Regions from separate parts of the Cupriavidus sp. MP-37 genome, predicted to be linked through region 2. Evidence: predicted binding sites of a transcription regulator. Region 2 holds the regulator's gene; each other region holds the start of a gene.

Region 1 (10,507 bases), on a different replicon from region 2:
GGACCACCATCACGACGCCGCCAATCCTGCGAAGATGGCGACGATCGCTGCCATCCTGCGCGTGCTGGTGCGCGAAGAGGCCGGACGCATCGGCCTGAGCGTGCCGGGCCAGGACGACGACGCGCTCGCCATGGCGCTGCTGGAACACGAGGCCGGCACCCCCGAGCCGGACGAAGCCAGCTGCCGCCGCCACTACGACAGCCGTCCGGAGCGCTTTCGCGATGGCGAATGGGTCGAGGCCGACCACATCCTGTTCCAGGTGACGCCACGCGTGCCGCTGGACGCGCTGCGCGAAATCGCGGCGCAGACGCTGGCGCTGGTGCGCGGCGATCCGTCGAGCTTCGCGCAGCATGCCCGCGCGCTGTCGAACTGCCCGAGCGGCAATAACGGCGGGCGCCTGGGCCGCGTGTTCCGCGGCGAGACCGCGCCGGAGTTCGAGCGCGCGCTGTTTGCCGCGCAGCATGACGGCGTCTTGCCGCAGTTGGTCGAAACCCGTTATGGACTGCATATCGTGCGCATCCTGGAGCGCTGCCCCGGCACCCGCCTGCCGTTCGAGGCCGTGCGCGGCGACATCGCCGGCGCGCTCGCCACGGCGGCGCGCGACCGCGCCTGGAAGCAGTACGCCAGCCTGCTGATCGGCCGCGCCCGCATCGAAGGCATCGAGCTGGACGGCGCCGACAGCCCGCTGGTGCAGTAGCGAGCGGAGGCCGCCGTGCATCACATCGAACATCTGCTCAAAGGCTTCGAACGCTTCCAGCAACGCTATTTCGACGACGAGCCCGGGCTGTTCGACACGCTGCGCACCGGCCAGCGTCCGCCGACGCTGCTGATCGGCTGCAGCGACTCGCGCGTCGATCCCGGCCTGCTGCTCGGCTGCGATCCGGGCGAATTGTTTACCGTGCGCAATATCGGCAACCTGGTGCCGCCCTGCACCGGCCGCCACGAGGGCAGCCTGCATGGCGTGTCCGCCGCGATCCAGTTCGCGGTGCAGCAGCTGCGCGTGGCCCGCATCATCGTGATGGGCCACGGCGGCTGCGGCGGCATCCGCGCGCTGCTGGCGCAGCCGGCCGACGCCGGCGACCATGCGCCCGACGACGGCCAGGATCCGGACTACCTTGGCGCCTGGGTCCGCATCGCCGCACCGGCGCGGCGGCAGGTCGAGGAAACGCTTGCCGGCGCCAGCCCGGCGCAGCGCCAGCGCGCCTGCGAACAGGCGGCGATCCTGGTGTCGCTGCGCAACCTGCAGACCTTCCCGTTCGTGCAGCGCGCGCTGGAAGCCGGCGAGCTGACGCTGCACGGCTGGTACTTCGACCTGCAGGCCGGTGCGCTGCTGGCCTACTCGCAACGCGCCGATGCCTTCCTGCCGCTGGTATGCCCCTTGCCCGTTACCGCGGCACCCACCGAATCCGTCACGACATGAATCCCTTTATCTTCGGCATCGCCGGCACCTCGGGCAGCGGCAAGACCACGCTGATTACCGCACTGCTGCCGTGGCTTCGCGCGCACGGCCTGACCGTCAACGTCATCAAGCACAGCCATCATCCGCTGGAACTCGAGCCGCCCGGCAAGGACAGCGCGCGCTTTCGCGCGGCCGGTGCCACGGAAGTGATGGTAGCCTCGCCCTATCGCTACGCCATCGTGCGCGAACTCGCCGACGAGGCCGAGCCGACGCTGGCCGAACAGGTGGCACGGCTGCGGCCGGCCGATATTACGCTGGTGGAAGGCTTCCGCCGCGAGGATATTCCGCGCCTCGAGGTGTATCGCCCGGCGCATGGGCGCGCGCCCTACTATCCCTGCGATCCTTCGATCGTTGCGGTGGCCACCGATGCGCGGCTCGACACAATGCTGCCCTGCCTGCCGCTGGACGATGCCGCGACCGTGGGGCGCTTCATCCTCGCCATGCGCGGCCGGAACCACCTGGAGCCGCTCGACCCAGGCGCTTTCCTTAAGGCGATGGAGCGGATCGCCATCTGACGGCGGCCGCGAAGGCGGATGCCGGATGCCGCCTGTGCCGCACCGGCGCGCGCGCCAGTGCCCGCTGCGTCACCACACTCGACAATTTCCGCACGCCGCCTATCTTTAGGGGTGCCAGTACCGTCGACGTCGGTGCTGCCGCTTGCCCGTGCGCGGCAGGCGGCAGCCACCGGTTCGCGCGGACCCAAGCAATAAGCGAATGAACGAGGACTCGCCCCCGCGGCAGAACTACGAGGATGCCTTGCTCGGCATCGTGGGGGAGATGTCTACCGCTATGCGGCCGCAGGCCGAGTCCGGGGCGGCGAACGCGCCCTCGATGGACAGCGCGCTCGAGGCCGAACTGGGCTTCGACAGCCTGACGCGCGCCGAACTGCTGACCCGCATCGAGCAGCGTTTCGGCGTCAGCCTGCCGGAGCAGGTACTGGCCCAGGCGGACACGCCGCGCGCGCTGCTGCGCGCCGTGCTCGCCGCCCGGGACCTGCCGCCCGGCGCCGAAGACGGACCCGCGCGGCTGCTCAGCCCGGCAGCGGCGGAGGCCGCGGCGCAGGCACCGGAAGACGCCGCCACGGTGACCGACGTGCTGCGCTGGCACCTGCACCGCCATCCCGACCGCACGCACCTCATCCTGCTCGGCGGCGAAGGCGACGATACGCCCATCACCTTTGCCCAGCTGCACCGGCGCGCCTGCGGCGTGGCCGCCGGCCTGGCCGCGCGCGGCGTGCGCGCCGGTACCACCGTGGCGCTGATGCTGCCGACGTGCGCGGAGTACTTCTACTGCTTCACCGGCATCCTGATGGCAGGCGGGATACCCGTGCCGCTCTACCCGCCGGCACGGCTGGCGCAGATCGGCGACCACCTGCAGCGCCATGCCGGCATCCTGGCCAACGCGCAGGCGCCGATCCTGATCACGGTGGCCGAGGCCCGGCCGCTCGCGACCCTGCTCAAGGCCGGCACCGGCACGCTGCAAAGCGTGCTGACGCCCCGGGAAGTGGAAAACACCGCCGCCGCGCCGGCCGATGCGATGGCGGGCGCGCATGACATCGCGCTGCTGCAGTACACCTCGGGCAGCACCGGCTCGCCCAAGGGCGTGGTGCTGACGCATGCCAACCTGCTGGCCAACCTGCGCGCCATGGGCATGGCGCTGTCGGTCGACTCGCGCGACGTCTTTGTCAGCTGGCTGCCGCTGTATCACGATATGGGCCTGATCGGCGCCTGGCTGGGCAGCCTGTACTACGCCTTCCCGCTGGTGGTGATGTCGCCGCTCACCTTCCTGGCACGGCCCGAACGCTGGCTGTGGGCGATCCACAAGTACCGGGGCACGCTGTCGGGCGGGCCCAATTTCGCTTATGAGCTGTGCCTGCACCGGCTGGCGCAGGCGGATCTGTCGGGGCTGGACCTGTCGAGCTGGCGCTTCGCCTTCAACGGTGCCGAGCCGGTGAGCCTGCAGACCATGCGCAGGTTCACCGCGCGCTTCGCCCGGCATGGCCTGCGCGCGCACGCGGCGGCGCCGGTCTACGGGCTGGCGGAAGCATCGGTGGGCCTGACGTTCCCGCCGCCAGGACGCGCTTTGGCTGCCGACCGCATCGACCGCGAAGCCTTCGTCCACACCGCGCGCGCTGTTCCCGCCGCTCCCGCCGAGGGGGACGGGCAAGACGCGGCAGCCGCACGCGAGGTGATGGAGTTCCCGTCGTGCGGCCGGCCGCTGCCGGGCCACGAGATCCGCATCGTCGACGCCAGCGCCTGCGAACTGCCCGAGCGGCGCGAGGGCCTGCTGCAGTTCCGCGGCCCGTCGGCCACCAGCGGCTATTTCCGCAACCCGGCGCAGACGCGCCAGCTCTTCGACCGCGGCTGGCTCAACACCGGCGACTACGGCTATATCGCCGACGGCGAGCTCTACATCACCGGGCGCGCCAAGGAAACCATCGTGCGCGGCGGCCGCAATCTCTATCCCTACGAAGTCGAGCAGGCCATCGGCGCGATTCCCGGCATCCGCAAGGGCTGCGTCGCGGTGTTCGGCAGCCCCGATCGCGACAGCGGCACCGAGCATATCGTCGTGATGGCGGAAACCGCGGCCACCGACGCCGCGGCGCGCGGCGCGCTGCAACGGCAGGCGCTGAAGACCGCGCTCGATGTACTCGGCATGCCGCCGGACCATGTCGTGCTGGTGCCGCCGCACACCATCCTGAAGACGTCGAGCGGCAAGATCCGGCGCGCCGCCTGCCGCGAGCGCTTCGAGCACGGCGTCACCGGCCAGGGCGAAGCCGCGCCATGGCTGCAGCTTGCGCGCTTCGGCTGGCAGGCGCTGCTGCCGCAGCTGCGGCGCGGCCGGCATGCCGCCGCCGGCCTGTCCTACTCGCTGTACGCGTGGCTGTTGTTCGCCGCGATGGCGCCGGTGACGTGCCTGGCATCGGTGGCAATGCACCGGCCCGCCATGGGATGGGCGCTCAGCCACCACGCCGCCCGGCTGCTGCTGCGGCTGGCCGCGGTGCCATGGTTCGTGCAGGGGCTGGAGCACCTGCCGCGCGATCGCGCCTGCGTGCTGGTATCGAACCATGCCAGCTACCTGGACGGCATCGTGCTGATCGCCGCCCTGCCGCTGCCGGTATGCGTGGTGGCCAAGCGCGAGCTGCAGGCGCAACGCATCCCGGGCGCCTACCTGTCCAGCATCGGTGCCGACTTCATCGACCGCTTCGACAACGTGCGGGAATCCGAGGCCATCGCGCGGCTGGTCACGGCCGTGCGCGCCGGGCGCTCGGTGCTGCTGTTCCCGGAAGGCACCTTCGGCCGCGAGTCCGGGCTGCAACGTTTCCGCTCGGGCGCCTTCATCGCCGCCGCCCGCGCCGGCGCCCCGGTGGTTCCGATTGCGCTGCGGGGCACCCGCTCGGTGCTGCGCGATGGCCAGTGGCTGCCGCGCCGGGGACCGGTCAGCGTCGTCATCGGCCAGCCGCTGGCGCCCGACGGGGATGACTGGCCGGCCGCCATGCGCCTGCGCAATGCGGCCCGCGCCGAAATCCTGCACTACTGCGGCGAACCCGACGCCCTGCGCGTGAAGGCGCAGTCCGCGCGGCGCCACTTCGCGCGGCAGCTGCCATGATCTCCGCCGGCCGGGCCTGGCGCCTGCCGGCGGCCATCACCCACCCCGTCCCACCCGCCGTTTCACCATAAGGCAATGGAGACCTTTGCCACCGCCCCGATGTGGGCCGGATTTTTCGTCCTGGTGCTGGGCACGCTGGTCGTGGACATCTTCGTCCTGGGCGGGCGGCACGCGCACCGGGTCTCCTCGCGCGAAGCGCTGGGATGGACCCTGACCTGGATGACCCTGGCCGTGCTGTTCGGCGTGGCGCTCTGGTGGGTGGTGGCCGAGGATGCCGGACACGACGCGGCCTATCGCAAGGTGCTGGAGTTCTACACCGGCTACCTGATCGAGCTGTCGCTGTCGGTCGACAACATGTTCGTGTTTGCGATGATCTTCAGCTATTTCGCCGTGCCGCCTGAGCTGCAGCGCCGCGTGCTGCTGCTCGGCGTGCTCGGCGCCATCCTGATGCGCGCCGCCATGATCCTGGTGGGGGTCTGGCTGATCAGCCAGTTCGCCTGGATCCTCTACGTGTTCGGCGTGTTTCTCGTCATCACCGGCATCAAGATGCTGTTTATTTCCCGGCACGCGCCCGACCTCTCGCGCAATCCCATCGTGCGCTTCCTGTGCGCGCATATGCGGATCACCTCCGAGTACCACGGCGAACGCTTCTTCGTGCGCATCGGCGGACTGCGCCATGCCACGCCGATGTTCGTGGTGGTGCTGATGGTCGAGGCCACCGACCTGGTGTTCGCGGTCGACAGCATCCCGGCGATCTTCGCCGTGACCACCGATCCGTTCATCGTCTTCACCTCGAACATCTTCGCGATCATGGGCCTGCGGGCCCTGTATTTCCTGCTCGCCAACCTGGCGGCGCATTTCCAGTACCTGAAGTACGGGCTCGCCATCGTGCTCGCCTTTATCGGCGCCAAGATGCTGGTCGCGCCGTGGTTCCACGTACCGGTGCACTGGTCGCTGGGCGCGGTGGCGATGACGCTGTTCGTCTCTGTCCTGCTCAGCCAGGCCAGGACCAGGCGAGCCGCCGCAGCGGGCGATCAGCCGGGCCGCAGCGGCGCACCGCGCGAACGCGGGGCCGGCAACCGGCGCACATGAGGAGCAAGCCATGAACACGATCCTGCTGGCGACCGACGGGTCGTCCTATAGCGACGCGGCCGCGCGTTTCCTGGCGCAAAGCCCGCTGCTGACGCGCGACCTCGTCGTGCATGTGGTGCATTGCGAACCGGATGTGCCCGGCGACATCAAAACCTTCATCGACCGCGGCACGCTCGAGGACTGGCATCGCGAACAGAACGAGAAGGCGATGGGCTCGGTGGCCACCATCCTGGGCGAGGCCGGGATCCCGTTCGAGCGCCACGGCCTCACGGGCTTCGCGCCGGCCCGCATCGTCGAGCATGCGAGCCAGATCGGTGCCAGCCTGATCGTGATGGGCTCGCACGGCCGCGGCGGCTTTCTCGATGCCATCGTCGGGTCGGTGGCCAGACGGGTGCTGGCCCATGCGCACTGCCCTGTGCTGCTGATCAAGCATTAGCAGCGCGTGCTGCCACGCGCTTTTCTCCCCGACCCTCTCCCGCACGCGGGAGAGGGAGCATCCAATCGGCATGTTTGGCTCCACCATCCCGCCCGGTTTGATGCCAGTCAATCCCCTTCTCGCAGTGTGTCCGCATCATCACTGCAAGCGCCAGGTGCCAGTTCGCGCCCCACAAAGCACCGCGACAACAGCTTTCCACAACCCGCTGAACCACGGCACCATGAAAGCAAGACCATGGCTTTACCCCGCATTCGCGGCACTCCCGCTCTCGCTCTGGCTGGGTCTTCCCCAGGCAGCCACCAACATTGCAAAGGCCGCGCCGAAGCCTGAAGCCAAGGCCGAACAAAAGGCGGCCATCCCCACCCTCACCACCGCTGAATTCGACCACGCGCGCCAGATCTACTTCGAGCGCTGCGCCGGCTGCCACGGCGTGCTGCGCAAGGGCGCCACCGGCAAGGCACTGACACCCGACATCACCCGCGCGCGCGGCACCGAGTACCTGAAGACCTTCATCAAGTATGGCAGCCCCGCCGGCATGCCCAACTGGGGCACCTCGGGCGACCTCACCGACAAGGAAGTCGACCTGATGGCGCGCTACATCCAGCTCGACCCGCCGACGCCGCCGGAGTTCTCGCTCGCCGATATCGAGAAGAGCCGCAAGGACATCCTGCCGGTGGCCAGGCGCCCGACGCAGAAGATGAACCAGTACAACCTGGACAACCTGTTCTCGGTCACGCTGCGCGACGCCGGCGAGGTCGCGCTGATCGACGGCGACAGCAAGCAGATCATCAATATCGTCAAGACCGGCTATGCGGTGCATATCTCGCGCATGTCGGCGTCGGGGCGCTACCTGTACGTGATCGGCCGCGACGCGCGGCTGGACCTGATCGACCTGTGGCTGCCCAAGCCCGATATCGTCGCCGAGGTGAAGATCGGCATGGAGGCGCGCTCGGTCGAGACCTCCAAGTACAAGGGCTACGAGGACAAGTACGCGGTGGCCGGCTCCTACTGGCCGCCGCAGTACGTGATCATGGAGGGCGACACGCTCAAGCCGCTGAAGGTGGTGTCCACGCGCGGCATGACCGTCGACAACGAATACCATCCCGAGCCGCGCGTGGCGTCGATCGTGGCCAGCCATTTCCATCCGGAATTCGTCATCAACGCCAAGGAGACCGGCAAGATCCTGATGGTCAACTACTCGGACCTGGCCAACCTGAAGACCACCACCATCGACTCGGCCAAGTTCCTGCATGACGGCGGCTTCGATTCGACCGGGCGCTACTTCCTGGTGGCGGCCAACGCCTCCGACAAGATCGCCGTGGTCGACACCAAGGAAGACAAGCTGGCCGCGCTGATCAACGTCGGCAAGACCCCGCATCCGGGCCGCGGCGCCAACTTCACGCATCCGCAGTTCGGCCCGGTCTGGGCCACCAGCCACCTGGGCGACGAGACCATCAGCCTGATCGGCACCGACCCCGCCGGCCACCCCGCGCAAGCGTGGAAGGTGGTGCAGACGGTCAAGGGCCAGGGCGGCGGCTCGCTCTTTATCAAGACCCATCCCAAGTCGTCCAACCTGTGGGTCGATACGCCGCTGAATCCGGATGCCAAGCTCAACCAGTCGGTGGCGGTGTTCGACACGCGCAACCTCGAGGCCGGCTTCAAGGTGCTGCCGATCGCCGAGTGGGCCGACCTGAAGGGCAGTGGCGCCAAGCGCGTGGTGCAGGCCGAATACAACAAGGCCGGCGACGAGGTCTGGTTCTCGGTGTGGGGCACCAAGGACGGTGAATCGGCGCTGGTGGTGGTCGACGACAAGACCCGCGCGCTCAAGACCGTGATCAAGGACAAGCGCCTGATCACGCCGACTGGCAAGTTCAACGCCTACAACACGCAGCACGACGTCTACTGAGGCCGCGCCCTCGCTGCGCCGTGGCGCAGCGAGGACCGCCAGCGTTCCCCCGCACCTTCCATGGAGAGTTCATCATGCGAACCCAACACGCGCTGACAGCGCTGCTGGCAGCGTTCGGCTGCCTGGCACTCGGCGCCGCCATGCCCGCACACGCCAGCCAGGCGCTGGCATCGAGCAAGGCCTGCCTGGCCTGCCATGCCCTCGACAAGAAAATGGTCGGGCCCGCGTTCCAGGACATCAAGGCCAAATACACCGGCCGCAAGGACGGGCAGGCGCAGATGGTCCAGTCCATCCTGAAAGGCAGCAGCGGCCGCTGGGGCCCGGTGCCGATGCCGGCCAACGCCGTCAGCGAGGCCGACGCCAACACGCTGGCCAAATGGATCCTGTCGCTCTGAACCGCAGCGCGTGGCGCCGCGCCGCGGCTGCCGCGCTGGTCGCCACGGCGGCGGCAAGCGCATTCGCCACGGCCGATCCGCCCGCGCCGGCGCGGCAGGCGCAACTGGCGCACTGGCTGCGCGATGACTGCGGCGCCTGCCACGGCATGACCTTGCGCGGCGGACTGGGCCCGCCGCTGACGCCGGCAAGCCTGGCCGGCAAGCCGCCCGATGGCCTGGTGGCCACCGTGCTGTACGGCCGGCCCGGCACGGCAATGCCGCCCTGGCAACCTTTCATGACGCAGGATGAAGCCCGATGGCTGATCGATCGACTGCAGGCCGGCCAGCCGCCGGCCGTCTCGCCGCAAGGCAACTGATGCGCGGCCTGGCCACGGCGGCGTGCGCGGCACTGGTGGCCGTGCTGGCCGCGGGTTGCGCCGCCACCGTGCGCGGCACCGGCGACCTGGGCGTGGTGGTGGAGCGCGCCGCGGGCCGGCTGCAGATCGTCGAGACCACCGGCATGACACGCCTGGCCACGGTCGAAGGACTGGGCGACCTGTCGCACGCCAGCGTGGTGTTCTCGCGCGATGCGCGCTATGCCTATGTCTTCGGCCGCGATGGCGGCCTGACGCGGGTCGACCTGCTCGGCGCCCGCATCACCCACCGCGTGCTGCAGGCAGGCAACAGCATTGGCGGCGCCATCTCGCAGGACGGCCGCGTGGTGGCGGCACAGAACTACGCGCCGGGGGGGATCCGCCTGTTCGACGCCCGGACGCTGGAAGCGCTGGCGGATCTTCCCGCCATCGGCAGCGACGGGCGCCGCGCCAAGGTGGTCGGACTGGCCGACCTGCCCGGCCGGCGCTTTGCCGCCAGCCTGTTCGAATCCGGCGAAATCTGGATCATCGATGCCGGCGACCCGCGCCACCCGCAGGTGACCCGCCTGCCCGCCGGCCGCGAGCCTTACGACGGGCTGGTCACGCCCGACGGCCGCTGGTACCTGGCCGGCCTGTTCGGCGAAGACGGGCTGGCGCTGGTCGACCTGTGGCAGGCGCCGCCGCAGGTGCGCCGCATCCTGTCCGGCTACGGCCGCGGCAACGCGCCGCTGCCGGTCTACAAGATGCCGCACCTGCGCGGCTGGGCCATGGCGCAGGGCATGGCATGGCTGCCGGCGATCGGGCGCCATCAAGTGCTGGTGGCCGATCCCGCCAACGGCTGGCGCGAGGCGGCGCGCGTGGCGCTGGCGGGCCAGCCGGTATTCGCCATGGCGCGGCCCGACGGGCGCCAGGTCTGGGTCAATTTCGCCTTCCCGCACAACGACACCGTGCAGGTGATCGACACCGCCACGCGCCGGGTGGTGCGCACGCTGCAACCCTGCCGCGGCGTGCTGCACATGGAATTCACGCCCAAGGGCGAGGCGCTGTGGCTGTCCTGCCGCGACGACAACCGCGTCGAGGTCTACGACACCGCCACGCTGGAACGCCTGGCCACGCTCCCTGCGGACAATCCCAGCGGCATCTTCTTTACCGCGCGCGCGCAGCGCTTCGGCATGTAGGGCGCGCCATGTTCAACGAGCACAACCTCTACGACCAGCTGCAGCGCGGCTTCCCGCTGCTGCCGCGGCCCTACCAGGC
Region 2 (10,507 bases):
TGCTTTCATGATCAGCGACTTGGCTTCTTCCTCGCTGACACCGGTCATCTCGACCAGCTCGTCCACGGCCAGTTCGGCCAGGTCGTCACGCGTATGGATATCGCCTTCGGCCAGCTTGCCGATCAGTTCCGGGTTGAGGCCGTCGAGCGAGCGCAGGTCCTGCGACACCTCTTCCACCTTTTCTTCCCGGGCCAGTTCCATCGTCAGGAGCGCATCACGCGCGCGATTGCGCAGCTCGTTGACGGTGTCTTCGTCAAAGGCCTCGATCTCCATCATTTCGCTGATGGGGACGTAAGCCACTTCTTCCAGCGTGGAGAAGCCTTCCTCGATCAGGATGTCGGCGACTTCCTCGTCCACATCCAGCTTGGACATGAACAGCTTGCGCACGACATCGCTTTCCTCGGCCTGCTTCTGCGCCGATTCTTCCTGCGTCATGATGTTGATCTGCCAGCCGGTCAGCTCGGACGCCAGGCGTACGTTCTGGCCGCTGCGGCCGATGGCGACGGCGAGGTTCTCCTCGTCGACCACCACGTCCATGCTGTGCTTCTCTTCATCGACCACGATCGACTGCACCTGCGCGGGGGCCAGCGCGCCGATCACGAACTGCGCCGGGTCTTCCGACCACAGCACGATGTCCACCGCCTCGCCGCCGATCTCGTTGCGCACCGCGGTGACGCGCGTGCCGCGCACGCCCACGCAGGTGCCGATCGGGTCGATGCGCTTGTCATGCGCCACCACCGCGATCTTGGCGCGGACGCCCGGATCACGGGCAGCCGCCTTGATCTCCAGCAGGCCTTGTTCCATCTCCGGCACTTCGTTTTCGAAGAGCTTGATCAGGAAGTCGGGCGCGGTGCGCGACAGCTCGATCTGCGGGCCGCGCGCGGCGCGGTCCACATTCAGGATATAGGCGCGCACACGGTCGCCGGTGCGCAGGTTTTCCTTGGGGATGATCTGGTCGCGGGCCAGCAGCGCCTCGACGCGGCCGGATTCGACGATCAGGCCCTTCTTGTCGGCGCGCTTGACCGTGCCGGTCATGATCTTTTCGCCACGATCGAGGTAGTCGTTCAGGATCTGCTCGCGCTCGGCATCGCGGATGCGCTGCAGGATCACCTGCTTGGCGGCCTGCGCACCAATGCGGCCGAACTCGACCGACTCGATCTGCTGCTCGATATAGTCGCCCAGCTCGATGCCGGGGTTTTCCTCGCGGGCCTCGAACAGCAGGATCTGCTTGTCCGGCTCTTGCAGGCCCAGCTCGTCGGGAACGACCAGCCAGCGGCGGAAGGTTTCATGCTCGCCCGACTCGCGATCGATCGCGACACGGATATCCACGTCTTCCTCGAAACGCTTCTTGGTGGCCGAGGCGAGCGCCGCCTCCAGGGCACCGAATACCACATCCTTGTCGACGTTCTTCTCACGCGCAAGCGCATCGACGAGCAACAGAACTTCGCGGCTCATTGCTTGTTCCCTTTTCTTTGATTTCCTTTGAAGTCGATCACCGGCACCAGGCGTGCCTTGTCGACATCGGATACGGCAAATTCCAGCAGCGCCGGGCCATCCTTGCCCTCGAACTCCAGGCCGATCTTCTCCTCGCCCGCGGCGCCGGTAGGCTCGCGCAGGATGCCTGTGAAGTTCTTCTGTCCATTGACGGGCAGGCGCAGCGTCACGCGCGCCTCCGCGCCGGCAAAGCGGATGAAGTCGGCCAGCTTTTTCAGCGGCCGGTCCAGTCCGGGCGACGAGACCTCGAGGCGTTCATAGTCGACGTTCTCGACCGTAAACACGTGGGTGAGCTGCCGGCTCACCTTTTCACAATCCTCGATGGCAATGCCGGTTTCAGGCTGATCGATATAGACACGCAGCAATCCGGCCGGGGCACGCTCGAGCTCGACCAGCTCATATCCCATGCCGCTTAGGGTGGTTTCGATCAAATCTGCCAGATGCACTGTTATCCCGAGTAATGGCCATCAACACCGTGGCAGGCAAACCCGCCGGTGCCGTCCGGGACGACCCTGCTGCAGCGCTGCCTGTCCGCCACCCCTTCCGCCAGGCGGAAGCACCGAAAAACGGGCGAACCAAAAAAAAATGGGCGCAATGCCCATCATTCGCCCATCCTCGGACGAGGATGGCTTTTTGAATAGACTTGAATTATACGCGGATTATGTCGAAAAGGCAAAAGCCAGACATTTCCGCGGACCGCACGCGGCGCCGGCAGGCGTTCCGCCCGCCGTGCGCCGCATACAGCGCTTAACGATTGCCGCCGCGGTTGCCACCGCGATTGCCGCCACCGCCACGCGGCGAACGGTTGCCGCCCGACTTGGCCGCCTTCGGCATCACGTTGCCATTGGCCTCGCCACCGCGGCGGGCCTTGCCCTGCCCCTGGCCGGCCTGCCCCCTGGCGCCGCCCATGCCGCCCATGCCGGCGCCGCCACGCCCCTGGCGCGCACCGGTGCCGCGCCCGCCGCCCAGGTTGGCGGCGTGCGAGGTCAGCAGCGTCGGTCCGTGGCTGATATAGCCCATCGACGTCTTCATCGGATCCGGCTGGCTGCTGCGGCTGCCGCCGCCGCGGGCGCCGCCCTGCTCGAAGCGCGGCAGGCCGTCCATGCCGGTATGCATCGGCATGCCGGCAATCGCCGCCTCGGTGCGCTGCTTGCGTCCGCCCACCTTGGTCGCGCCCTTGGGCGCCTGCTCGCCCTTGCCGGGCACCTTCAGACCGACGCTGGTCATCAGCGCCTTGACATCATTCGGCTCCACTTCCTGCCAGCGGCCGCGCTTGAGGCCCCGCGGCAGCAGGAACTGGCCGTAGCGGGTGCGGATCAGGCGCGACACGGTCAGGCCGACGGCCTCGAACATGCGGCGCACTTCGCGGTTGCGGCCTTCGGTCAGCGCCACGTGGTACCAATGGTTGGCGCCTTCGCCGCCACCGTCGGCAATCCGCAGGAAGTTGGCCTCGCCGTCATCCAGCTTGATGCCGTGCAGCAGGCGCTGGCGGTCGGCTTCGGCCAGCTCGCCCAGCGTGCGCACCGCGTACTCGCGCTCGACGCCGTAGCGCGGATGCATGAAGCGGTTGGCAATATCGCCCGAGGTGGTGAAGATCAGCAGGCCTTCGGTGTTGAAGTCGAGGCGGCCCACCGCGACCCACTTGCCGGTCTTGATGCGCGGCAGGTTGTCGAAGACGGTCGGACGGCCTTCCGGATCGGACTGGCTGACGATCTCGCCGGCAGGCTTGTGATACAGCAGCACGCGCGGCGGCTTGGTCGACACCTTGCGGTGGATCAGCTTGCCGTTCACGCGGACCTGGTCGGCCGGCAGGATGCGCTGGCCGATATGGGCGGGCAGCCCGTTGACCGAGACCCGGCCCTGCAGGATCAGCTCTTCCATCTCGCGGCGCGAGCCCAGGCCGCCGTCGGCCAGCACCTTGTGCAGCTTGGGTGCGTCGTCGTCGGCAGTCAGCTCGCGCACCGGCTTGGCCTTGGTGCGCGGGATGACGGTGTCTTCACTGTCGTACTGCTCGGAGATGACAAAGCGGAACAGGTCTTCGCTGCTGGCGGCGGCCTTGTCGGCGCCGGGCTGGCCCTTGCGCGCGGCCTGCGGCTTGCCGCCATCCTTGCGGCGGCCCGGCTGGCGCGCACCGGCGCCCTGGCTGTCGCCGGACGTGGCAGGCTTGCCGCCGCGCTGGCCCGGCTTGCGCTTGCGGGCCGGCTGCTCCGGCTTGTCGGCGCCTTCGGCGCGGGCCGCACGGTCGATCTTGTCTGCCTTGCTGCTGCCGCCCTGGCTGCCCTGCCCGCCTTCGCCCTGGCCCGTCTTGCGCTTGCCGCGGCCGCGCTGGCCGCCGCGCCCGGCACCCGCGGCGCCCGCGCTGGCGGCGGCACCCGCCTCGCCGGCATCGCCCTGGCCGGCCGCGCCGGCGCCCTCGGCGCCCTCGGCGCGGTCCTGTGCCGCCTGGCGGCGCGATGCCACCAGGTTCCTCAGACCGCGGCGCAGCCCCTTGCGGCGGGGCGCGGCGTCGCTGCCCGTTCCGGGTTCTGCGGCGCCGGTGTCGGCGGATGCGCCCGCATGGCGGGCGTCTTGCTCAACGGAATCAGACAAGATATTCACTATCGGATGTTGCATGTTGTTCAGTTCGGCACGCGCTCGTCGTGCTCGCTCGGGTGCGGCGGGTTGCCGTCGTCCGGCAGTTGGTCCCGCGCCCCGTCCGGAGAAGGTGCAGCCGGTTCGGTGGCATCGTCCGAACCCGCCTCGGCAGCCGCCGGCGGCAGCTGCGCGTCAAAGCCATTGGCGCCGTCTGGCAGCGCGGCGGTTTCGCCTTCGCGCGCCGGCGCCGACTCGTCCGTTACCGATGCGTCGGCCGGGGTGGCCGGCTCGGCAAACGCTTCCTCGTCGGCGCTGGCCGGCTTGTGCGCCGCCAGGTCCTCGAAATTGATCGCCTGCTGCTCCAGCAAGGCGGCCTGCGCCTGCGCCTGGGCGTCTTCCAGCGGGGGCAGCTCATCCAGCGTGCGCAGCCCGAGGTCGTCCAGGAATGCCTTGGTGGTGGCATACAACGCCGGGCGGCCCGGCACGTCGCGATGGCCGATCACCTCGATCCAGCTGCGGTCCTCGAGCTTCTTGATCACTTCCGTGCTGACCGTCACGCCGCGGATTTCCTCGATATCGCCGCGGGTCACCGGCTGGCGGTAGGCGATGATCGCCAGGGTCTCCATCACCGCGCGAGAGTATTTTGGCGGTTTTTCCGGATTCAGGCGGTCGAGGTATTCCCGCATTTCGGGCCGGCTCTGGAACCGCCAGCCGCTGGCCAGCGCCACCAGTTCCACGCCGCGCGGGCGCCAGTCCTGGCGCAGTTCGTCCAGCAGCACGCGGATGGTGTCTGCGCCGACGTCATCGTCAAACAGGCGGCGCAGATCGTTGACGCGCAACGGTTCCTGCGCGCAGATCAGCGCCGTCTCGAGGACGATCTTCGCCTCTTGGGTATTCATGTTGATGGTGTGCAGCCTGTCTTTGCACCTGCTCCCGGACGGATCCGGGGCACCGGAGATTTTGGATACAGCGGTGCCAAAGCCACCGCCATCTCATTGCGCAGCGAGCCGGATACCTGACGTACCCAAGCCGTGCACTTCCCTTTCTTTGCATCGAGTTGCCGGGTCGTTCCGGCAGGAGATCGTCCGCATGCCGTCATGGACCGGCCAGCGGACCTCTTGCGTCGCCCGTCCGCACAAACGGACATCGCAGTCGGCGAACTGAACGCCTCGGACGCAAGAAAATACGGGTATCGGGAGCAAGGCCGGCATCTACCACGCCGCAGCGCCAACCGGACTTTTGAACCAGATCTTTTGAACCGGATGGACCGCGGGGACTGGCGCTCATCGAAAGCCTTCCGCTTCCCGCGTCCCGAGCGTACCTTCGGATACGAAGGCCACCAGGCGCTGTTCGCCGCTGCTTACCGCAGCCTGTCTGACTCCGCGCGATACCGCAATGCTGGCGATTGTATGGCATTCCCGCCTCCGCCTGCAACCATCATCCTGCTTGCGCGGGGTGCCAACGCCACAGCAAGCCCCGTGCGGCATCAAAACACCAGGCAAAAGCCCTGTTGCGCCAGCGAATGTGGCAGCAGCACCGCTCGCGCAACGCCAAGCCCGCCGAATACCATCACGGCAAGGCCAGCGCCCAGGCGCACGCCCGGTCGTCGCGACCACAGCCTGAGATAGCCCGACAGGCCCGACAGCACCAGCAGGTTGGGCAGCGTGCCAAGCCCGAACACGCCCATCACCAGCGCGCCCGAGCCCGCATTGCCCGCCAGCAGCGCCAGCGTCAGTGCGCCGTAGACCATGCCGCACGGCACCAGCCCCCAGGCCACGCCGACGCCATAACGCCGGGCCAACCCGCCGCGCGCCCGCACGAAAGCCGGCATCGCGCGGGCCAGGCCGCCGAGTCGGCCGGCCACCGCAGTGCTGGCACGCGCCGCCAGCCGCTCCAGCCAGTTCACGGTAAAGGTACTGCCGCGCAGCAAGCGCCAGCCCGACCACAACAGCATCAGGCTGCCTGCCCCGAAGAGCCAGCGCTGCACCGGCAGGTAATCCTGTTTCCAGGCCGTGGCGCCGGCGGCGCCCAGCGCGGCACCGAGCAGCATATAGGTGGTGATCCTGCCAAAGTGCATCACCAACAGCTCGGCAAGCCAGGCGGTGCGGCTGCGCACCAGGCTGATCGACGCTACCGTGCCGCGCCGCTGCTCCACCGCCAGCGCCACCCCGCCGCACATGGCGGCGCAGTGCACCCCGCCCAGCAGAGCGAGCAGGAAAACGCTGATCAATACTCCAAATGTCAATTCTGTCTCCCTGCCGGATCACATCGCACGGTAAAATGTCCTTATCGTGCCCCGCTGCCATTTCTAGCAGGTTCCAATTGCTCACTTCCATCCCCGTTACCGAGATGTCGCCCCGCTGCTCCACCTGTGCGATGGGACAGCTGTGCCTTCCGGTTGGCATGTCGCAGCAAGACCTCGCCAAGATCGACACGCTGGTGCAGGAACGCATCCGCGTGCACAAGGGGGAAACCCTCTACCGCATGGGCGACCCGCTCACTGCGGTCTACGCCATCCGCTTCGGTACCCTGAAGACGCATGTCACCACCGAAGACGGACGCTCGCAGATTACCGGGTTCCACCTGCCCGGTGAAATCGTCGGCCTCGACGGCCTGGGCGAGATGCAGCATGCGTCCGATGCGACCGCGCTCGAAGATACCGAGGTATGCGTGGTCCGCATGAACGAGCTGCAATCGCTGTCGGCCGACCTGCCTTCGCTGCAGCAGCAGTTCCTGCGCTTGATGGGCAAGGAAATCACGCACGACCAGCTGATGCTGGTCACGCTCGGCTCGATGCGCGCCGAGGAACGCCTGGCCGCCTTCCTGATCAACCTGTCGGAACGGCTGTCCGCGCGCGGTTATTCGGCCTCCGAGTTCGTGATGCGCATGAGCCGCGAAGAGATCGGCAGCTACCTCGGGCTCAAGCTCGAGACCGTCAGCCGGCTGTTCTCGCGCTTTGCCGAGGCCGGGCTGATCCAGATCCGCCAAAGGCATGTCAAGCTGATAGACATCGACGGCATCAAGCAACTCTACAGCCGCACCTGCTGACCCACCGCGGCGTTGCCGCGCCGCCAGCGGCGCCGGCAACGCGGTGGGCCCTTTCCCGTTTCTTGCCTATTCCAGCTCGTCGGTATCGGCCAGCCGCGTCGGCATGGTGTATAGCGTCAGCCCGCTGGACAACGCACAGAACGCCCACGCCAGCAGGAAGCCGACGGTATAGACCGACTCGCGCGACGATTCGATCGGATGGCCGAAGAATTTCAGGTCGCCCGGATCGACGACGGAAAAAACCGTCGCGGTTGCCAGGCCCGCCATCAGGAAGCCCGGCCACAGCACCCACATCAGCCAGCGCAACCTCATGGCTGCCTCGCTGCCGCGGCCTTGGGCGGCACCGCCTCCACCTTCTCCACCACCAGGCCATGCCGCGTCGCGCCCTGCACCGGCATGTCGGGGTGCGTCGACGCCAGCCAGATCGTCACGCCGCACGCCACCATGGCCACCAGCGGACCGGCCATCAGCAGCCACGGCCACGGTTCTTTCCACCACGGATTGCCTTGCTGATTCATCTTGCCCCCTTGTTCCTGGCGACTACGCCAGTGTCGCCTAGCTTCACAAATCGCGCGGCACGATAAAGCTGGTGGATTGCCGGATTTCGGCATGCCCCTGCTCCGTGCCTTCGCTCGTTACCGTTACGTTGATCTTGTGCGTGCCTTGCCTGGCGGCCTCGATGGGAACGCGGATGCGGATCGGCAGCAGCCGGTTGGACGTCGGCGCCAGCGCTTCGGCCTGCTTGTCGTATTCGACCGTCAGGTCCTTCAGTTCATCGCTGTCGGCGCGCACGCGGATCTGCATCGGCGCTTCCGTGGTGTTGATCAGTTGCAGCCGATAGACGTTCTCGATCCAGCGCCCTTCCACCTCGCGGCCCAGCGCACCGCGATCGCGGATGATGTCTACCTTCAGCGGCGTGCGCAGCATGATCGACGCCATGAAGCCAGCCAGCAGCGCCACCCAGATCACCGAGTAGATGATGACGCGCGGACGCAGCAGGCGCTTGCGCGATGCCGCGGCGGACAGGCCCTTGCGCATTGCGTTTTCCGAGGTGTACCGGATCAGCCCGCGCGGGTAGTCCATCTTGTCCATGACCTGGTTGCAGGCGTCGATGCAGGCGCCGCAGCCGATGCACTCATACTGCAGGCCATCGCGGATGTCGATGCCGGTCGGGCACACCTGCACGCAGATGCTGCAGTTGACGCAATCGCCCAGCCCGGCCTGGTGATGATCGGTCTTGCGCGAGCGGCTGCCGCGCGGCTCGCCGCGGCCGACGTCATAGGTCACGACATAGGTGTCGCGGTCCACCATCACGCTCTGGAAACGCGCGTAGGGGCACATGTACTTGCACACCTGCTCGCGCATGAAGCCGGCGTTGCCCCACGTGGCAAACGCATAGAACAGCATCCAGAACGCCTGCCACGGGCCCAGCGACAGCGCCAGCACCTCGCCACCCAGTTCGCGGATCGGCGCAAAGTAGCCGATGAACGTAAAGCCGGTCCAGAGTGCGATCAGCACCCACAGAAGGTGCTTGGTGGCCTTGATGCGGAATTTGCGCAGGCTCCACGGATCCCCGTCGAGGCGGATGCGGGCGATGCGGTCGCCTTCGACCCGCCGCTCGATCCACATGAAGATCTCGGTGTAGACCGTTTGCGGGCAGGCGTAGCCGCAGAACAGCCGCCCCGCGATCGCCGTGAACAGGAACAGCGCCAGTGCGGAGATCACTAGCAGCACGGCCAGGTAGATGACATCCTGCGGCCACAGCACCAGCCCGAAGATATAGAACTTGCGCTCGCCAAGGTCAAACAGCACGGCCTGGCGTCCATTCCACTGGAGCCAGGGCGTGCCGTAGTAGATCAGCTGGGTCAGGATCACCAACCACACCCGCCAGCTGGAGAACGCGCCCTTCACTGAGCGGGGATAGATTTTGCGGCGGACCTCGTAAAGGGTTTCCTCCGAGGTCTCGCCCGGCGCAGCGGCCGACCGTTGCAGGTCGGCCGCCCGGGCCACTTCTTCGGTCCCGGGCGCGTTCATGGGCGCGTTCTCCCGCGAGCCACGAGCGCTCGCTCAGATGAGTCGTCGATCATTGCCCGGCTCCGCCTCCCGTATTGGACAGCCCCCACACATAGGCCGTCAGCATGCGGATGCGTTCGGGCGTCAGGATTTCCTCGTGTGCCGGCATATGGTTGTTGTGGCCTTTCAGGATGGCGTCGACGATGCTGGCTTCCGAGCTGCCATAGAGCCAGACGTTGTCCGACAGGTTCGGTGCACCGAGGGCCTGGTTGCCCTTGCCGCCGGCGCCGTGGCAAGCGACGCAGGTGGTCTTGAACGGGCCTTCGCCCCGCGATACGCGGATCGGATCCGACGACAGCCCGGACAGCGAACGCACATACTGCGCCACGTCGCCCGCCTGCTTGGCATCGATGACCGCGCCAAACGGCGGCATCACGCCGTTGCGGCCCTTGGTGATGGTCTGGCTGATGGTCTCGGGCTCGCCGCCGTACAACCAGTCGTGATCGGTCAGGTTGGGGAAGCCCCGGCTGCCGCGCGCGTCCGAGCCATGGCACTGCGCACAGTAGTTCAGGAACAGGCGCTGGCCGATCTCGCGCGCCTGCGGGTCCGCCGCGACCTGCTTGACGTCCATCTTCAGGTACCTGGCATAGATCTCGTTCTGCATGCGCTCCTGCGCCGCGCGGTGCGCGGCGAGTTCGCCCTGCGTGGAGAACTTCAGCACGCCGGCGTACGAGCCCAGGCCCGGATACAGCACGAGATAGGCCAGTCCGAAAATGCAGGCCAGCAGGAACATCCACATCCACCAGCGCGGCAGCGGGTTGTTCAGTTCGCGCAGGTCGCCGTCCCAGACATGGCCGGTATCTTCAGTGCCGCCAGGGGTCTTGGTGATCTTGCGTTGGGAGAACAGCAGCCACACGCACCAGACGATGCCGATGAGCGCGATGGCGGCAATGTAGTAACTCCAGAAATCGGAAATGAAATCGCTCATGGCTAGGTGTTCCGGCTCGTTGTCGTAGTTTCGTCAGGCAGCGCGAACGGCAGCATGGCGGATTCGCGGTTGGCGGCCTGGCGGCCGGCGGACCAGGCCCACCAGCAGATGCCGAGGAAGACGACCATGGACACGACGGTCGCAATCGCGGTGATCATGGCCATGGCTTACTCCTTCGGTGCCGCGGCGGCGGCATCGACCCGCACGTTGCGGCGGTTGGTGCCGAGGCCCTGCAGGTAGGCGACCAGCGCGTCTTCTTCGGTCTTGCCCTTCAGCTCTTCCGGCGCCTTCGCGATCTCGGCGTCGGAGTACGGCACGCCCAGCCTGACCAGCGCCCGCATGCGCGCCTGGATATCGTTGGTGGGCAACTCGGCCTGCTCCAGCCACGGG
Region 3 (10,507 bases), 1.2 Mb from region 2:
GCTGGCGCTGTGGCTGACGCATACGCCGGCGCCGGTGACCGACAGCCTCGATGCGGGCCATGGCGGCGACGCTGCGCTGCCGCCGTATGGCATCCCCCATGCCGAGCTCGCCGTTTCCGGCGACCCGGCTGCATTGGCCGCCGCGCCGCTGACGGTAGCCCGCGCGCAGGTGTTCGCGCGCGAATCGCATCTCGACGAGCTTGCCGCCACCGCGGATGTGGATCCGGTAGCGCTGCGCCTCGCGCATCTGGACGACCTGCGCGGCGCCGCGCTGGTGCGGCAGGTGGCCGAGCGCGCCGGCTGGGACCCGGCCGCGCCGCGCGTGAGCCCGGCCGCGGGCAACGTGCGGCGCGGCCGCGGCTTTGCCTACGCCCACACCATCGACCGCGACGCCGGCCAGAGCTGGTCGGCGTGGGTGGCGGAGGTCGAGGTCGACGGCAGCACCGGCGAGTTGGCGGTCACGCGCGTCACGGTCGGGCATGACAGCGAATCGCTGCCGCCACCGCAAGCCGCCACGACCACGCGCTCGATCGAGCGGGACGTGGCCGCAACCGCGCTGCAGCTGACCGCCGCCACGCCGGGGTTCGACACCTGGCCGGCCGACGCGCGTCCTGCGAGCGAAAGCTTGCCCGCCGTGCCGGCGCAGGCGCTGCCGGAAGTGCGGCTGGCCGGCACGCTGGCCACGCACGATGCGCTGGCAGCCGGCCCCACGGACTCGATGCCGGCGGCCGCCGCCGTCGCCAATGCCATCTACGATGCCACCGGCGTGCGCCTGCGCAAGCCACCGTTCAGCGCCGAACGCATCCGCCTGGCACTGGCCGAGGCAAGTCCCGGCAACAAACGCAAGACACGCGGCTGGATCGCCGCGGCCGCCGCCGCCGCGGCCGGCGTGTGTGCCACGCTGTGGCCCTGGCGCGCGCCGATCGCGCCGGTGGCGCCGCCCGCGCCCGGCTTCTATTCCGCCGCCACGCTCGAACGCGGCCGGCTGGTGGCTGCCGCCGGCGACTGCGCGGTGTGCCATACCGCGCCGGGCGGCGTGAAGAATGCCGGCGGCCTGCCGCTTGAAACGCCCTTCGGCACGGTCTACAGCACCAACATCACGCCAGATGTGCAGACCGGCATCGGCAACTGGTCGTTCGCCGCGTTCGAGCGCGCCATGCGCGAAGGCATCCACCGCGACGGGCGGCGCCTGTATCCGGCGTTCCCGTACACCGCCTTCGCCAAGATCAGCGACGGCGACATGCAGGCGCTGTACGGCTACCTGATGTCGGCCGAGCCGGTGACATCCGCGGTGCCGCAGACGCAGCTCGCCTTCCCCTTCAACCTGCGCCCGCTGCTGGCCGGCTGGAACCTGCTGTTCCATCGCAATGAACGCTTTACGCCGGACCCGTCGCGCTCGGCGCAATGGAATCGCGGCGCGTACCTGGCCGAGGGGCTGGGCCACTGCAGCGCCTGCCATTCGCCGCGCAACGCGCTCGGCGCCGAGCAAGGCGGGCGCCGCTACCTGACCGGCGGCAGCGCCGAAGGCTGGGAAGCGCCGGCGCTGACCGCGCTGTCGCAGGCGCCGGTGCCGTGGACCGAGGCCGCGCTGTTCACCTACCTGCGCGGCGGCTATGCGCCGCACCACGGCGCCGCCGCGGGACCGATGGCGCCGGTGGTGGAAGAGCTCGCGCAACTGCCCGAGGATGACGTGCGCGCGATCGCGCATTACGTGGCCTCGTTCGGCGCGCCCGCACCGGCACCGTCGGTGCTAGCCGCGCAGGCGGCGCAGGTCGAACAACGCAGCCAGCAGGCCGCGCGCACACTGGGCGGCCCCGCCGAACGCCTGTACCAGAGCGCCTGCGCGGTCTGCCACCAGTCGGACCAGGGCATCGCGCAGTTCGGCGTGAAGCCATCGCTGGCGCTCAATACCAACCTGCACAGCAAGCTGCCGGACAACGTGATCCAGATACTGCTGCGCGGCATGCCGGCACCGCCCAACAGCGAACTGGGCGCGATGCCGGGCTATGCCGACACGCTCGACGACCAGCAGATCGCGCAGCTGGCGCAGTACCTGCGCGCGCGCTTCGCGCCCGACAAACCCGCATGGCAGGACCTGGAGAACACCGTCGCGCGGCTGCGCGCGGCACCTGCCCACTGAACCACCGGAGCACCGCGCGCGCCGCCGGCGGCGCCTTGCGCATCCGCGCCAGGCGCATGGCATGACCGTATCTGCCCAGGGCAGGACGCGCGCGGGAAAACCCCGAGGAGAGAAACCGCAATTCGGCCTTGCCCGCCAGTTTCATGTAGCTTACGCTGAACGATCATGTAGTGTGCACTACATGAGTGCCAGCGGGCACGCAGCGGTGCCTCCCCGCACAAGGACGGCGCGCCGCAAGCGGCGGACAAGAACACAAAACCATAAGACCGGCCCGATACATCACCGGACGCGCTGGCGCGGGGCTTGCATGGATCCGCCAGACCACCGGGACACCGGGCCTGACCAAACCAAGGGTAGACAACCAGGAGTGACTATGTCGTATCAGTACCAGCAAGCTGTTGCAGGCGTGCTACCGGGATAGGTCCAGCCGCGCCAGGTGGAAGCCATCGCCCCCGCGGGAGTGCCGTGCGGCGCCAGTCAGCCCGGCGCCGTTGCATTCCGCAGCCGCCGGCATCGCGTGCCGGCCCGCTTCGCTCCGCGCGTGCTTCCAAGCTCCAGAACCAGCCTATAACGAGACAGGTAGACAAACATGTCGTCATCCATTTCATCCATGGCCACCACGACCATCCCGGACGCCACGCCAGGTCTGGCCCCACAGCCCAGCGCGCGGGCCGCGTCGGCGCAGCCCATCACGATCGAGCAGGGCATCCGCGCCGCCGGCGTCGGCCGCTTCCAGTATCGGCTGTTCGTCATCTTCGGCCTGGTCTGGCTTGCCGACGCGATGCAGGTGCTGTCGATCGGCTTCACCGCGCCGTCGATTGCCGCGACTTTCGGCATTCCGGTGCCGACGGCGCTGCAGACCGGCACCATGTTCTTCGTCGGCATGCTGATCGGCGCCTTCGTGTTCGGCCGCCTGGCCGACCGCATCGGCCGCCGCCCGGTGCTGATGATGGCGGTGGTCATCGACGCCATCTGCGGCGTCGCCTCGGCGTTCGCGCCGGACTTCCAGTGGCTGTTGCTGCTGCGCTTCCTGACCGGCATCGGCGTCGGCGGCACCCTGCCGGTCGACTACACCATGATGGCGGAATTCCTGCCGTCGGACCGGCGCGGCCGCTGGCTGGTGCTGCTGGAGTCGTTCTGGGCGGTCGGCACCATCCTGCTGGCTATCCTGGCGCTGATCGCGGTGTCGCGCGGCGACGATGCCTGGCGGCTGATCTTCCTGGTCACCGGCATCCCGGCGCTGGTCGGCGTGGTGTTCCGCTTCTTCGTGCCCGAGTCGCCGCTCTACCTGAATAAATCGGGGCGCTCGGACGAGGCCCGCGCGGTGCTGCAGCGGGTGGCCGCGGCCAACCGCGTGTCGGTGGAGATCGGCGCGCTGCAGCCGCAGAAGATGGAGCGCAAATCGGTGTTTGCGCTGTTCGCGGCCGGCTGCCGGCGCCGCACCATCTGCCTGCTGGCGGCGTGGATGCTGATCTCGATCGCTTACTACGGGGTCTTCGTCTACCTGCCGGTGAAGCTGGCGGGCCAGGGCTTCGGCTTCATGCGCGGCCAGGTGTTCCTGATCGTGCTGGCGCTGGTGCAGCTGCCGGGCTTCGCGCTGGCCGCGCACGGCGTCGAGCGCTGGGGCCGCAAGCCGACCCTGATCGGCTTCCTGCTGCTGAGCGCGGCGGGCTGCATGCTGTACAGCCTGGGCCAGTCGCCGGCGCTGGTGATCGGCTCGACCCTGCTGATGAGCTTCTCGCTGCTCGGCACCTGGGGCGCGCTGTACGCCTTCACGCCCGAGGTGTACCCGACCGACCTGCGCGCCAGCGGCATGGGCACCGCGGGCGCGATGGCGCGCTTCGGCGGCCTGTTCGCCCCGTCCATCGTCGCGCCGATCATGGCCAGCCAGTTCACGCTGGCGCTGGCGCTGCTGTCGTCGTTCCTGGCCGTGGCGGCGCTCGCCATCTTCCTGGTCGATATCGAGTCGAAGGACCGCGCGCTCGACTAGCCGAAGGCGCCACGGGGTCGCCGGCGGGCGCGGCGGCCCGCTTCCATTACAATCCGGCTGCAACGGCGCGGCGCGCGAATCCATCCGATCTCCCGCGCCCGCTTCACTCGCCATCCCGCCGAGCCCTCGCCGCCAGCCATGAAACAAGACCCGCGCTTTCCCAACCTCTTCATCCTCGACCACCCGCTGATCCAGCACAAGCTCTCGCACATGCGCGACAAGGAAACGTCGACGCGCACCTTCCGCGAGTTGCTGCGCGAGATCACGCTGCTGATGGGCTACGAGATCACCCGCAACCTGCCGCTGACCACGCGCCGCATCGAAACCCCGCTGGTCGAGCTGGACGCGCCGGTGATCGCCGGCAAGAAGCTGACCATCGTGCCGGTGCTACGCGCAGGGGTGGGCATGAGCGACGGGTTGGTCGAGCTGATTCCGTCGGCGCGCATCGGCCATATCGGCGTGTACCGCGACGAGCAGCATCGCCCGGTGGAATACCTGGTGCGCCTGCCCGCGCTGGAAGACCGCAGCTTCATCCTGTGCGACCCGATGGTCGCCACCGGCTATTCGGCCGCGCACGCGGTGGAGGTGCTCAAGCGCCGCGGCGTCAAGGACGAGGCCATCACCTTCGTCGCGCTGGTGGCCGCCCCCGAGGGCGTGGAGGTGTTCCAGAAAGCGCATCCTGGGGTGAAGCTGTTCGTCGCCTCGCTCGACAGCCACCTGGACGCCGATGCGTATATCGTGCCCGGGCTGGGCGATGCCGGCGACCGGCTGTTCGGCACCAAGAACTGATTGCGCCAGAGCGGGCTGGCCGGCGCTTGACCGGCCTCAATGGCCCGCCTGAAGCGGCTCCCTACACTGGCGGCAAGCGCCGGCGCAACCACACCGCGCGCCACCATCCACACCAAGGGAGCGACGCATGGAAGCCTTCAAGATCCTGTTCAGTACCAGTACCGGGCTGATGAGCCTGGGCGTGATCGTCTTCATCATCGGCATGGGCTGGTTCTTCGCCCGCCTGTTCGCGCGCAAGATGCGCGAGGATGGTGAAGCGGCGAAGTCGAGTGAGGCGGCACAACGGCGCTGACCCATGAATGACCGCCGGTGTACTCCCTCTCCCGCTTGCGGGAGAGGGCTGGGGTGAGGGCGGGAGCTTCCACGAAGTAACGGCTGTCGCAATTGCCAGCGCCCGCCCTCACCCCCGGCCCCTCTCCCGCGCGCGGGAGAGGGGAGCAAACCGCGCAAGCCTGAACCGCCTACTTCTTCTTCCCCAGCAAGCTCCCCAGCACCCCCCTGATCAACTCGCGCCCGACCTGCGAGCCCACCGTGCGCGCGGCCGACTTGGCCATCGATTCCAGGATCGAATCGCCGCGGCCGCTCTTGCCGGTGCCCTTGGTCAGCGTGCCGAAGATGTCGCCGGCGGTGCCGAGCCAGCCGCCGTCCTGCTCGCCCGCGGGCTGGCCGGCGCTCGCGCCGCCCGCGCCCTTGCCGCCATTCGCCACCGTCGGCACGCTGCCGCGCAGCTTTTCATAGGCGGATTCGCGGTCGACGGTCTTTTCATAGGTGCCCGCCACCAGCGAGTTCGCGACCAGCTGCTTGCGTTCGTCTTCCGTCGCCGGGCCGATGCGGCTGCCCGGCGCCAGCACCCAGGCGCGCTCGGTCACGCGCGGCGTGCCCTTGGCGTCGAGGAACGACACCAGCGCCTCGCCCACGCCCAGCTCGCCGATGGCGGTCTCCAGGTCCAGCTTCGGGTTGGCGCGCATGGTGGTGGCCGCCACCTTGACCGCCTTCTGGTCGCGCGGGGTAAAGGCGCGCAGCGCATGCTGCACGCGGTTGCCCAACTGGCCCAGCACGGTGTCGGGGATATCGACCGGGTTCTGCGTGACGAAGTACACGCCCACGCCCTTGGAGCGCACCAGGCGCACCACCTGCTCGATCTTGTCGAGCAGCGCCTTGGGCGCATCGTTGAACAGCAGGTGGGCCTCGTCGAAGAAGAACACCAGCTTGGGCTTGTCGAGGTCGCCGGCCTCGGGCAACTTTTCGAACAGTTCGGACAGCATCCACAGCAGAAAGGTCGCGTACAGCCGCGGCGCGTTCATCAGCTTGTCCGCGGCCAGGATATTGACCACGCCCTGGCCCTTGTCGGTCTGGATGAAGTCTTCCAGGTTCAGCATGGGCTCGCCGAAGAAGACGTCGCCGCCCTGCGACTCCAGCGCGATCAACCCGCGCTGGATCGCGCCGACCGAGGCGGCCGAGATATTGCCGTACTCGGTGGTGAACTGGCTGGCATTGTCGCCGACGTACTGCAGCATCGCGCGCAGGTCCTTGGCGTCGAGCAGCAGCAGGCCGTTGGCGTCGGCGATGCGGAACACCAGGTTCAGCACGCCCTGCTGGGTGTCGTTCAGCTCGAGCATGCGCGACAGCAGCAGCGGCCCCATGTGCGAGACCGTGGCGCGCACCGGGTGGCCCTTCTCGCCGAACACATCCCACAGCGTGGTGGGGCAGCCGCCCCACGCCGGCTCGGGCAGGTTCAGGTCGGCCAGCCGCTGCTTGAGCTTGTCCGACGGCTGGCCCGGTTGTGAAATGCCGGTCAGGTCACCTTTGACATCCGCCATGAACACCGGCACGCCGAGGCGCGAAAACCCTTGCGCCAGCGTCTGCAGCGTGACGGTCTTGCCGGTGCCGGTGGCGCCGGTGATCAGCCCGTGCCGGTTGCCCATCTGCGGCAGCAGCACCAGTTCATGTTCGGCATTCTTGGCGATGAGGATGGGGTCGGCCATGATGTTCCTGGATTCCGTGAGGGTCGGTTGGGAGTCGAGCGAGTCCGGGCGGCGCGGGCAGGCCCGCGTGATAAAATCCTGGGCTGATTATAGCCAGCCGCCAGGCATATCCGTCACCTGGCGCGCGCCGCCCGCCCGCCTTGCCGATGCAGCCGCGGCGCGCCTGGCGACCCCGCACAACATCACCGCAGATCACCGCATTCCGCTTCGGAGAGAATCATGGCCGGTCACTCGAAATGGGCCAATATCAAACACAAGAAAGCCGCCGCAGACGCCAAGCGCGGCAAGATCTGGACCCGCCTGATCAAGGAAATCACCGTGGCCGCCAAGCTTGGCGGCGGTGATCCCGACTCCAACCCGCGCCTGCGCCTGTCCATGGACAAGGCGATGGATGCCAACATGCCCAAGGACAACATCCAGCGCGCGATCCAGCGCGGCGTGGGTGGCCTGGAAGGCGTGAACTACGAGGAAATCCGCTACGAAGGCTACGGCCTCTCCGGCGCCGCGATCATCGTCGACTGCCTGACCGACAACCGCACCCGCACCGTGGCCGAGGTGCGCCACGCCTTCTCCAAGCATGGCGGCAACATGGGCACCGAGGGCTCGGTGGCGTTCATGTTCACCCACTGCGGCCAGTTCCTGTTTGCGCCCGGCACGCCAGAAGACAAGCTGATGGAGGCCGCGCTGGAAGCCGGCGCCGACGATGTCGTCACCAACGACGACGGCTCGATCGAAGTCACCTGCCCGCCCAACGATTTTTCGGCGGTCAAGGCGGCGCTGGAAGCCGCCGGCTTCAAGGCCGAAGTCGCCGACGTGGTGATGAAGCCGCAGAACGAAGTCAGCTTCAGCGGCGACGACGCGGTCAAGATGCAGAAACTGCTCGACGCCCTGGAAAACCTGGACGACGTGCAGGAAGTCTTCACCAACGCGGTGATCGAAGACTAAAACGGTAACAAGCTCCCCAACGGCGGCAGCCCGGCTTTCAAGACCCAGCTGCCGCCTTTTTGCATGCGTTTCTTTTCTGGCAGTGGATCATGAAAGTATTGGTTGTCGGCTCGGGTGGACGTGAACACGCGCTGGCCTGGAAATTGGCCCAGTCGCCCAAGGTGCAGGTGGTGTACGTCGCGCCGGGCAACGGCGGAACCGCGCTCGACAAGCGCCTGCAGAATGTTCCGCTGACCGATCCCGAGGTCATCGCCGCCTTCGCCGAGCGCGAAGGCGTGGCCTTCACCGTGGTCGGCCCCGAGGCGCCGCTGGCCGCCGGCATCGTCGATATCTTCCGCGCCAAGGGCCTGCGCATCTTCGGGCCCACCCAGGCCGCGGCGCAGCTGGAATCGTCCAAGGATTTCGCCAAGGCGTTCATGCACCGCCACGGCATTCCCACCGCCGCCTACCAGACCTTTGCCGACGCCGCGCAGGCGCATGCCTACATCGACGCGCAGGGCGCGCCGATCGTGATCAAGGCCGACGGCCTGGCCGCGGGCAAGGGCGTGGTGGTGGCGATGACGCTGGAGGAAGCGCACCAGGCCGTCGACATGATGCTGGCCGGCAACAAGCTCGGCGACGCCGGCGCGCGCGTGGTGATCGAAGAGTTCCTCGACGGCGAGGAAGCCAGCTTCATCGTGCTGGTCGACGGCAAGAACGTGCTGGCGCTGGCCACCAGCCAGGACCACAAGCGGCTGCTCGACGGCGACGCCGGCCCCAACACCGGCGGCATGGGCGCGTATTCGCCGGCGCCGGTGGTCACGCCCGCGCTGCACGCGCGCGCGCTGCGCGAGATCATCCTGCCGACGGTGCGCGGCATGGAAAAGGACGGCATCCCGTACACCGGCTTCCTGTACGCCGGCCTGATGATCGACCAGGACGGCAACCCGAAGACGCTGGAATTCAACTGCCGCATGGGCGATCCGGAAACCCAGCCGATCCTGGCGCGCCTGAAGACCGACCTGGTCGACGTGATGGAAGCCGCCGTCTCCGGCAAGCTCGACAGCATCGAGCTGGACTGGGACCGCCGCACCGCGCTGGGCGTGGTGATGGCCGCGCACGGCTATCCGGACGACCCGCGCAAGGGCGATGCCATCACCGGCATCCCGGCCGAAACCGACGACAGCGTGACCTTCCACGCCGGCACCACGCTCAAGGACGGCACCCTGCTGACCTCGGGCGGGCGCGTGCTGTGCGTGGTCGGCCTTGCCGACACCGTCAAGGCCGCGCAGCGCGCCGCCTATGCCGCGGTCGAGCAGATCCGCTTCGACGGCATGCAGTACCGCACCGACATCGGCTACCGCGCCATCAAGCGCTGACTGGCCGCCAGCGGCCCGGAGCGACCAAGCGGCCGCCCAGCCGGTACAATCGTGACAATGCTGTGACGCAAGCGGCAGCCGACTGGCTGCCGGACTGCCATCCGGCCGGTCCCTTCGTCGGTTTATCCGATTCAGCCCACCATGATCGATTCCCAGGCAGTCCGTGCCTATCTGCTCGGTCTGCAAGACCGCATCACCGATGCCATCGGTGCCATCGACGGCCAGCCGTTCCTGACCGACGCCTGGGAGAAACCGCCCACCGAACGCCTGCGCGGCAGCGGCCGCACCCGCATCCTGGAAGGCGGCGCGGTGATGGAGCGCGCCGGCGTGGGCTTCTCGCACGTCAGCGGCGACACCCTGCCGCCGTCGGCCACGGCCAACCGGCCGGAACTGGCGGGGCGCAGCTTCGAGGCCATGGGCGTGTCGCTGGTGTTCCATCCACGCAACCCCCATGTGCCCACGGTGCATATGAATGTGCGCTGCTTCCTGGCGCTCAAGCCGGGCGCGGAACCGGTCTGGTGGTTCGGCGGCGGCATGGACCTGACGCCCTACTACGGCAACGCCGACGACTGCACGCACTTCCACCGCACCTGCCGGCAGGCGCTGGCTCCCTTCGGCGACGACCTGTATCCGCGCTTCAAGCAGTGGTGCGACGAGTATTTCTTCCTGAAGCACCGCAACGAGGCCCGCGGCATCGGCGGCATCTTCTTCGACGACTTCTCGGCGCTCGGCTTCGAACGCAGCTTTGCCATGATGCAGGCGGTCGGCGACGCCTTCCTGGACGCCTACCTGCCGATCCTGCAGGGCCGCAAGGACACGCCCTACGGCGAGCGCGAGCGCGCTTTCCAGGCCTACCGGCGCGGACGCTACGTCGAGTTCAACCTGGTGTTCGACCGCGGCACGCTGTTCGGCCTGCAATCGGGCGGGCGCGCCGAGTCGATCCTGATGTCGATGCCGCCGCTGGCGGCCTGGCGCTATGACTGGCAACCGGAACCGGGCAGCCCCGAAGCGGCGCTGTACACCGACTTCCTGCCGGCGCGCGCCTGGGCCTGACGGCTGACCCATGGCCCATCCTCCGCACCCCCGCATGCCCGCCGCCGCGGGCACCTCGCCACAGCCTGGCGCCGCCCGCCCCTACCGCCTGGGTATCCTGGGCGGCACCTTCGATCCGCCCCACGTCGGCCACCTGGCGCTGGCGCGTCTGTGCATCGACCATCTGGGCCTGGACGAGCTGGTATGGATTCCCACCGGCCAGTCCTGGCAAAAGGGCGACGACGTGACCCCAGCCGCGGACCGCCTG

The links. Region 2 encodes FNR, which switches genes on or off when oxygen is low (the NO sensors DNR and NnrR bind a similar motif). Its sites were predicted from a motif close to TTGATNNNNATCAA; they were not measured.
Region 1: the regulator FNR is predicted to act here: its motif matches at 6,694-6,707, upstream of LIN44_RS25180 (nitrite reductase).
Region 3: the regulator FNR is predicted to act here: its motif matches at 4,946-4,959, upstream of LIN44_RS13595 (DUF3149 domain-containing protein).

The regions. Positions count from the first base shown of each region.
Region 1 covers NZ_CP085345.1:1,939,682-1,950,188, reverse strand. Annotated here, with positions in the region: gene LIN44_RS25210 (peptidylprolyl isomerase) at 1-697, shown strand, start outside; gene LIN44_RS25205 (carbonic anhydrase) at 713-1,420, shown strand; gene mobB (molybdopterin-guanine dinucleotide biosynthesis protein B) at 1,417-1,974, shown strand; gene LIN44_RS25195 (AMP-binding protein) at 2,174-5,068, shown strand; gene LIN44_RS25190 (TerC family protein) at 5,144-6,160, shown strand; gene LIN44_RS25185 (universal stress protein) at 6,171-6,596, shown strand; gene LIN44_RS25180 (nitrite reductase) at 6,817-8,502, shown strand; gene LIN44_RS25175 (c-type cytochrome) at 8,577-8,897, shown strand; gene LIN44_RS25170 (cytochrome c) at 8,879-9,253, shown strand; gene LIN44_RS25165 (cytochrome D1 domain-containing protein) at 9,253-10,428, shown strand; gene LIN44_RS25160 (Lrp/AsnC family transcriptional regulator) at 10,437-10,507, shown strand, end outside.
Region 2 covers NZ_CP085344.1:1,715,258-1,725,764, reverse strand. Annotated here, with positions in the region: gene nusA (transcription termination factor NusA) at 1-1,455, opposite strand, end outside; gene rimP (ribosome maturation factor RimP) at 1,452-1,940, opposite strand; gene rluB (23S rRNA pseudouridine(2605) synthase RluB) at 2,242-4,107, opposite strand; gene scpB (SMC-Scp complex subunit ScpB) at 4,113-4,967, opposite strand; gene LIN44_RS08070 (sulfite exporter TauE/SafE family protein) at 5,555-6,313, opposite strand; gene fnr (fumarate/nitrate reduction transcriptional regulator Fnr) at 6,391-7,116, shown strand; gene LIN44_RS08060 (hypothetical protein) at 7,183-7,428, opposite strand; gene LIN44_RS08055 (FixH family protein) at 7,425-7,634, opposite strand; gene ccoG (cytochrome c oxidase accessory protein CcoG) at 7,678-9,150, opposite strand; gene ccoP (cytochrome-c oxidase, cbb3-type subunit III) at 9,200-10,117, opposite strand; gene LIN44_RS08040 (CcoQ/FixQ family Cbb3-type cytochrome c oxidase assembly chaperone) at 10,120-10,281, opposite strand; gene ccoO (cytochrome-c oxidase, cbb3-type subunit II) at 10,285-10,507, opposite strand, start outside.
Region 3 covers NZ_CP085344.1:2,940,579-2,951,085, forward strand. Annotated here, with positions in the region: gene LIN44_RS13580 (cytochrome c) at 1-2,140, shown strand, start outside; gene LIN44_RS13585 (MFS transporter) at 2,730-4,130, shown strand; gene upp (uracil phosphoribosyltransferase) at 4,269-4,919, shown strand; gene LIN44_RS13595 (DUF3149 domain-containing protein) at 5,047-5,211, shown strand; gene LIN44_RS13600 (helicase HerA-like C-terminal domain-containing protein) at 5,381-6,904, opposite strand; gene LIN44_RS13605 (YebC/PmpR family DNA-binding transcriptional regulator) at 7,124-7,849, shown strand; gene purD (phosphoribosylamine--glycine ligase) at 7,939-9,207, shown strand; gene hemF (oxygen-dependent coproporphyrinogen oxidase) at 9,349-10,260, shown strand; gene LIN44_RS13620 (nicotinate-nucleotide adenylyltransferase) at 10,295-10,507, shown strand, end outside.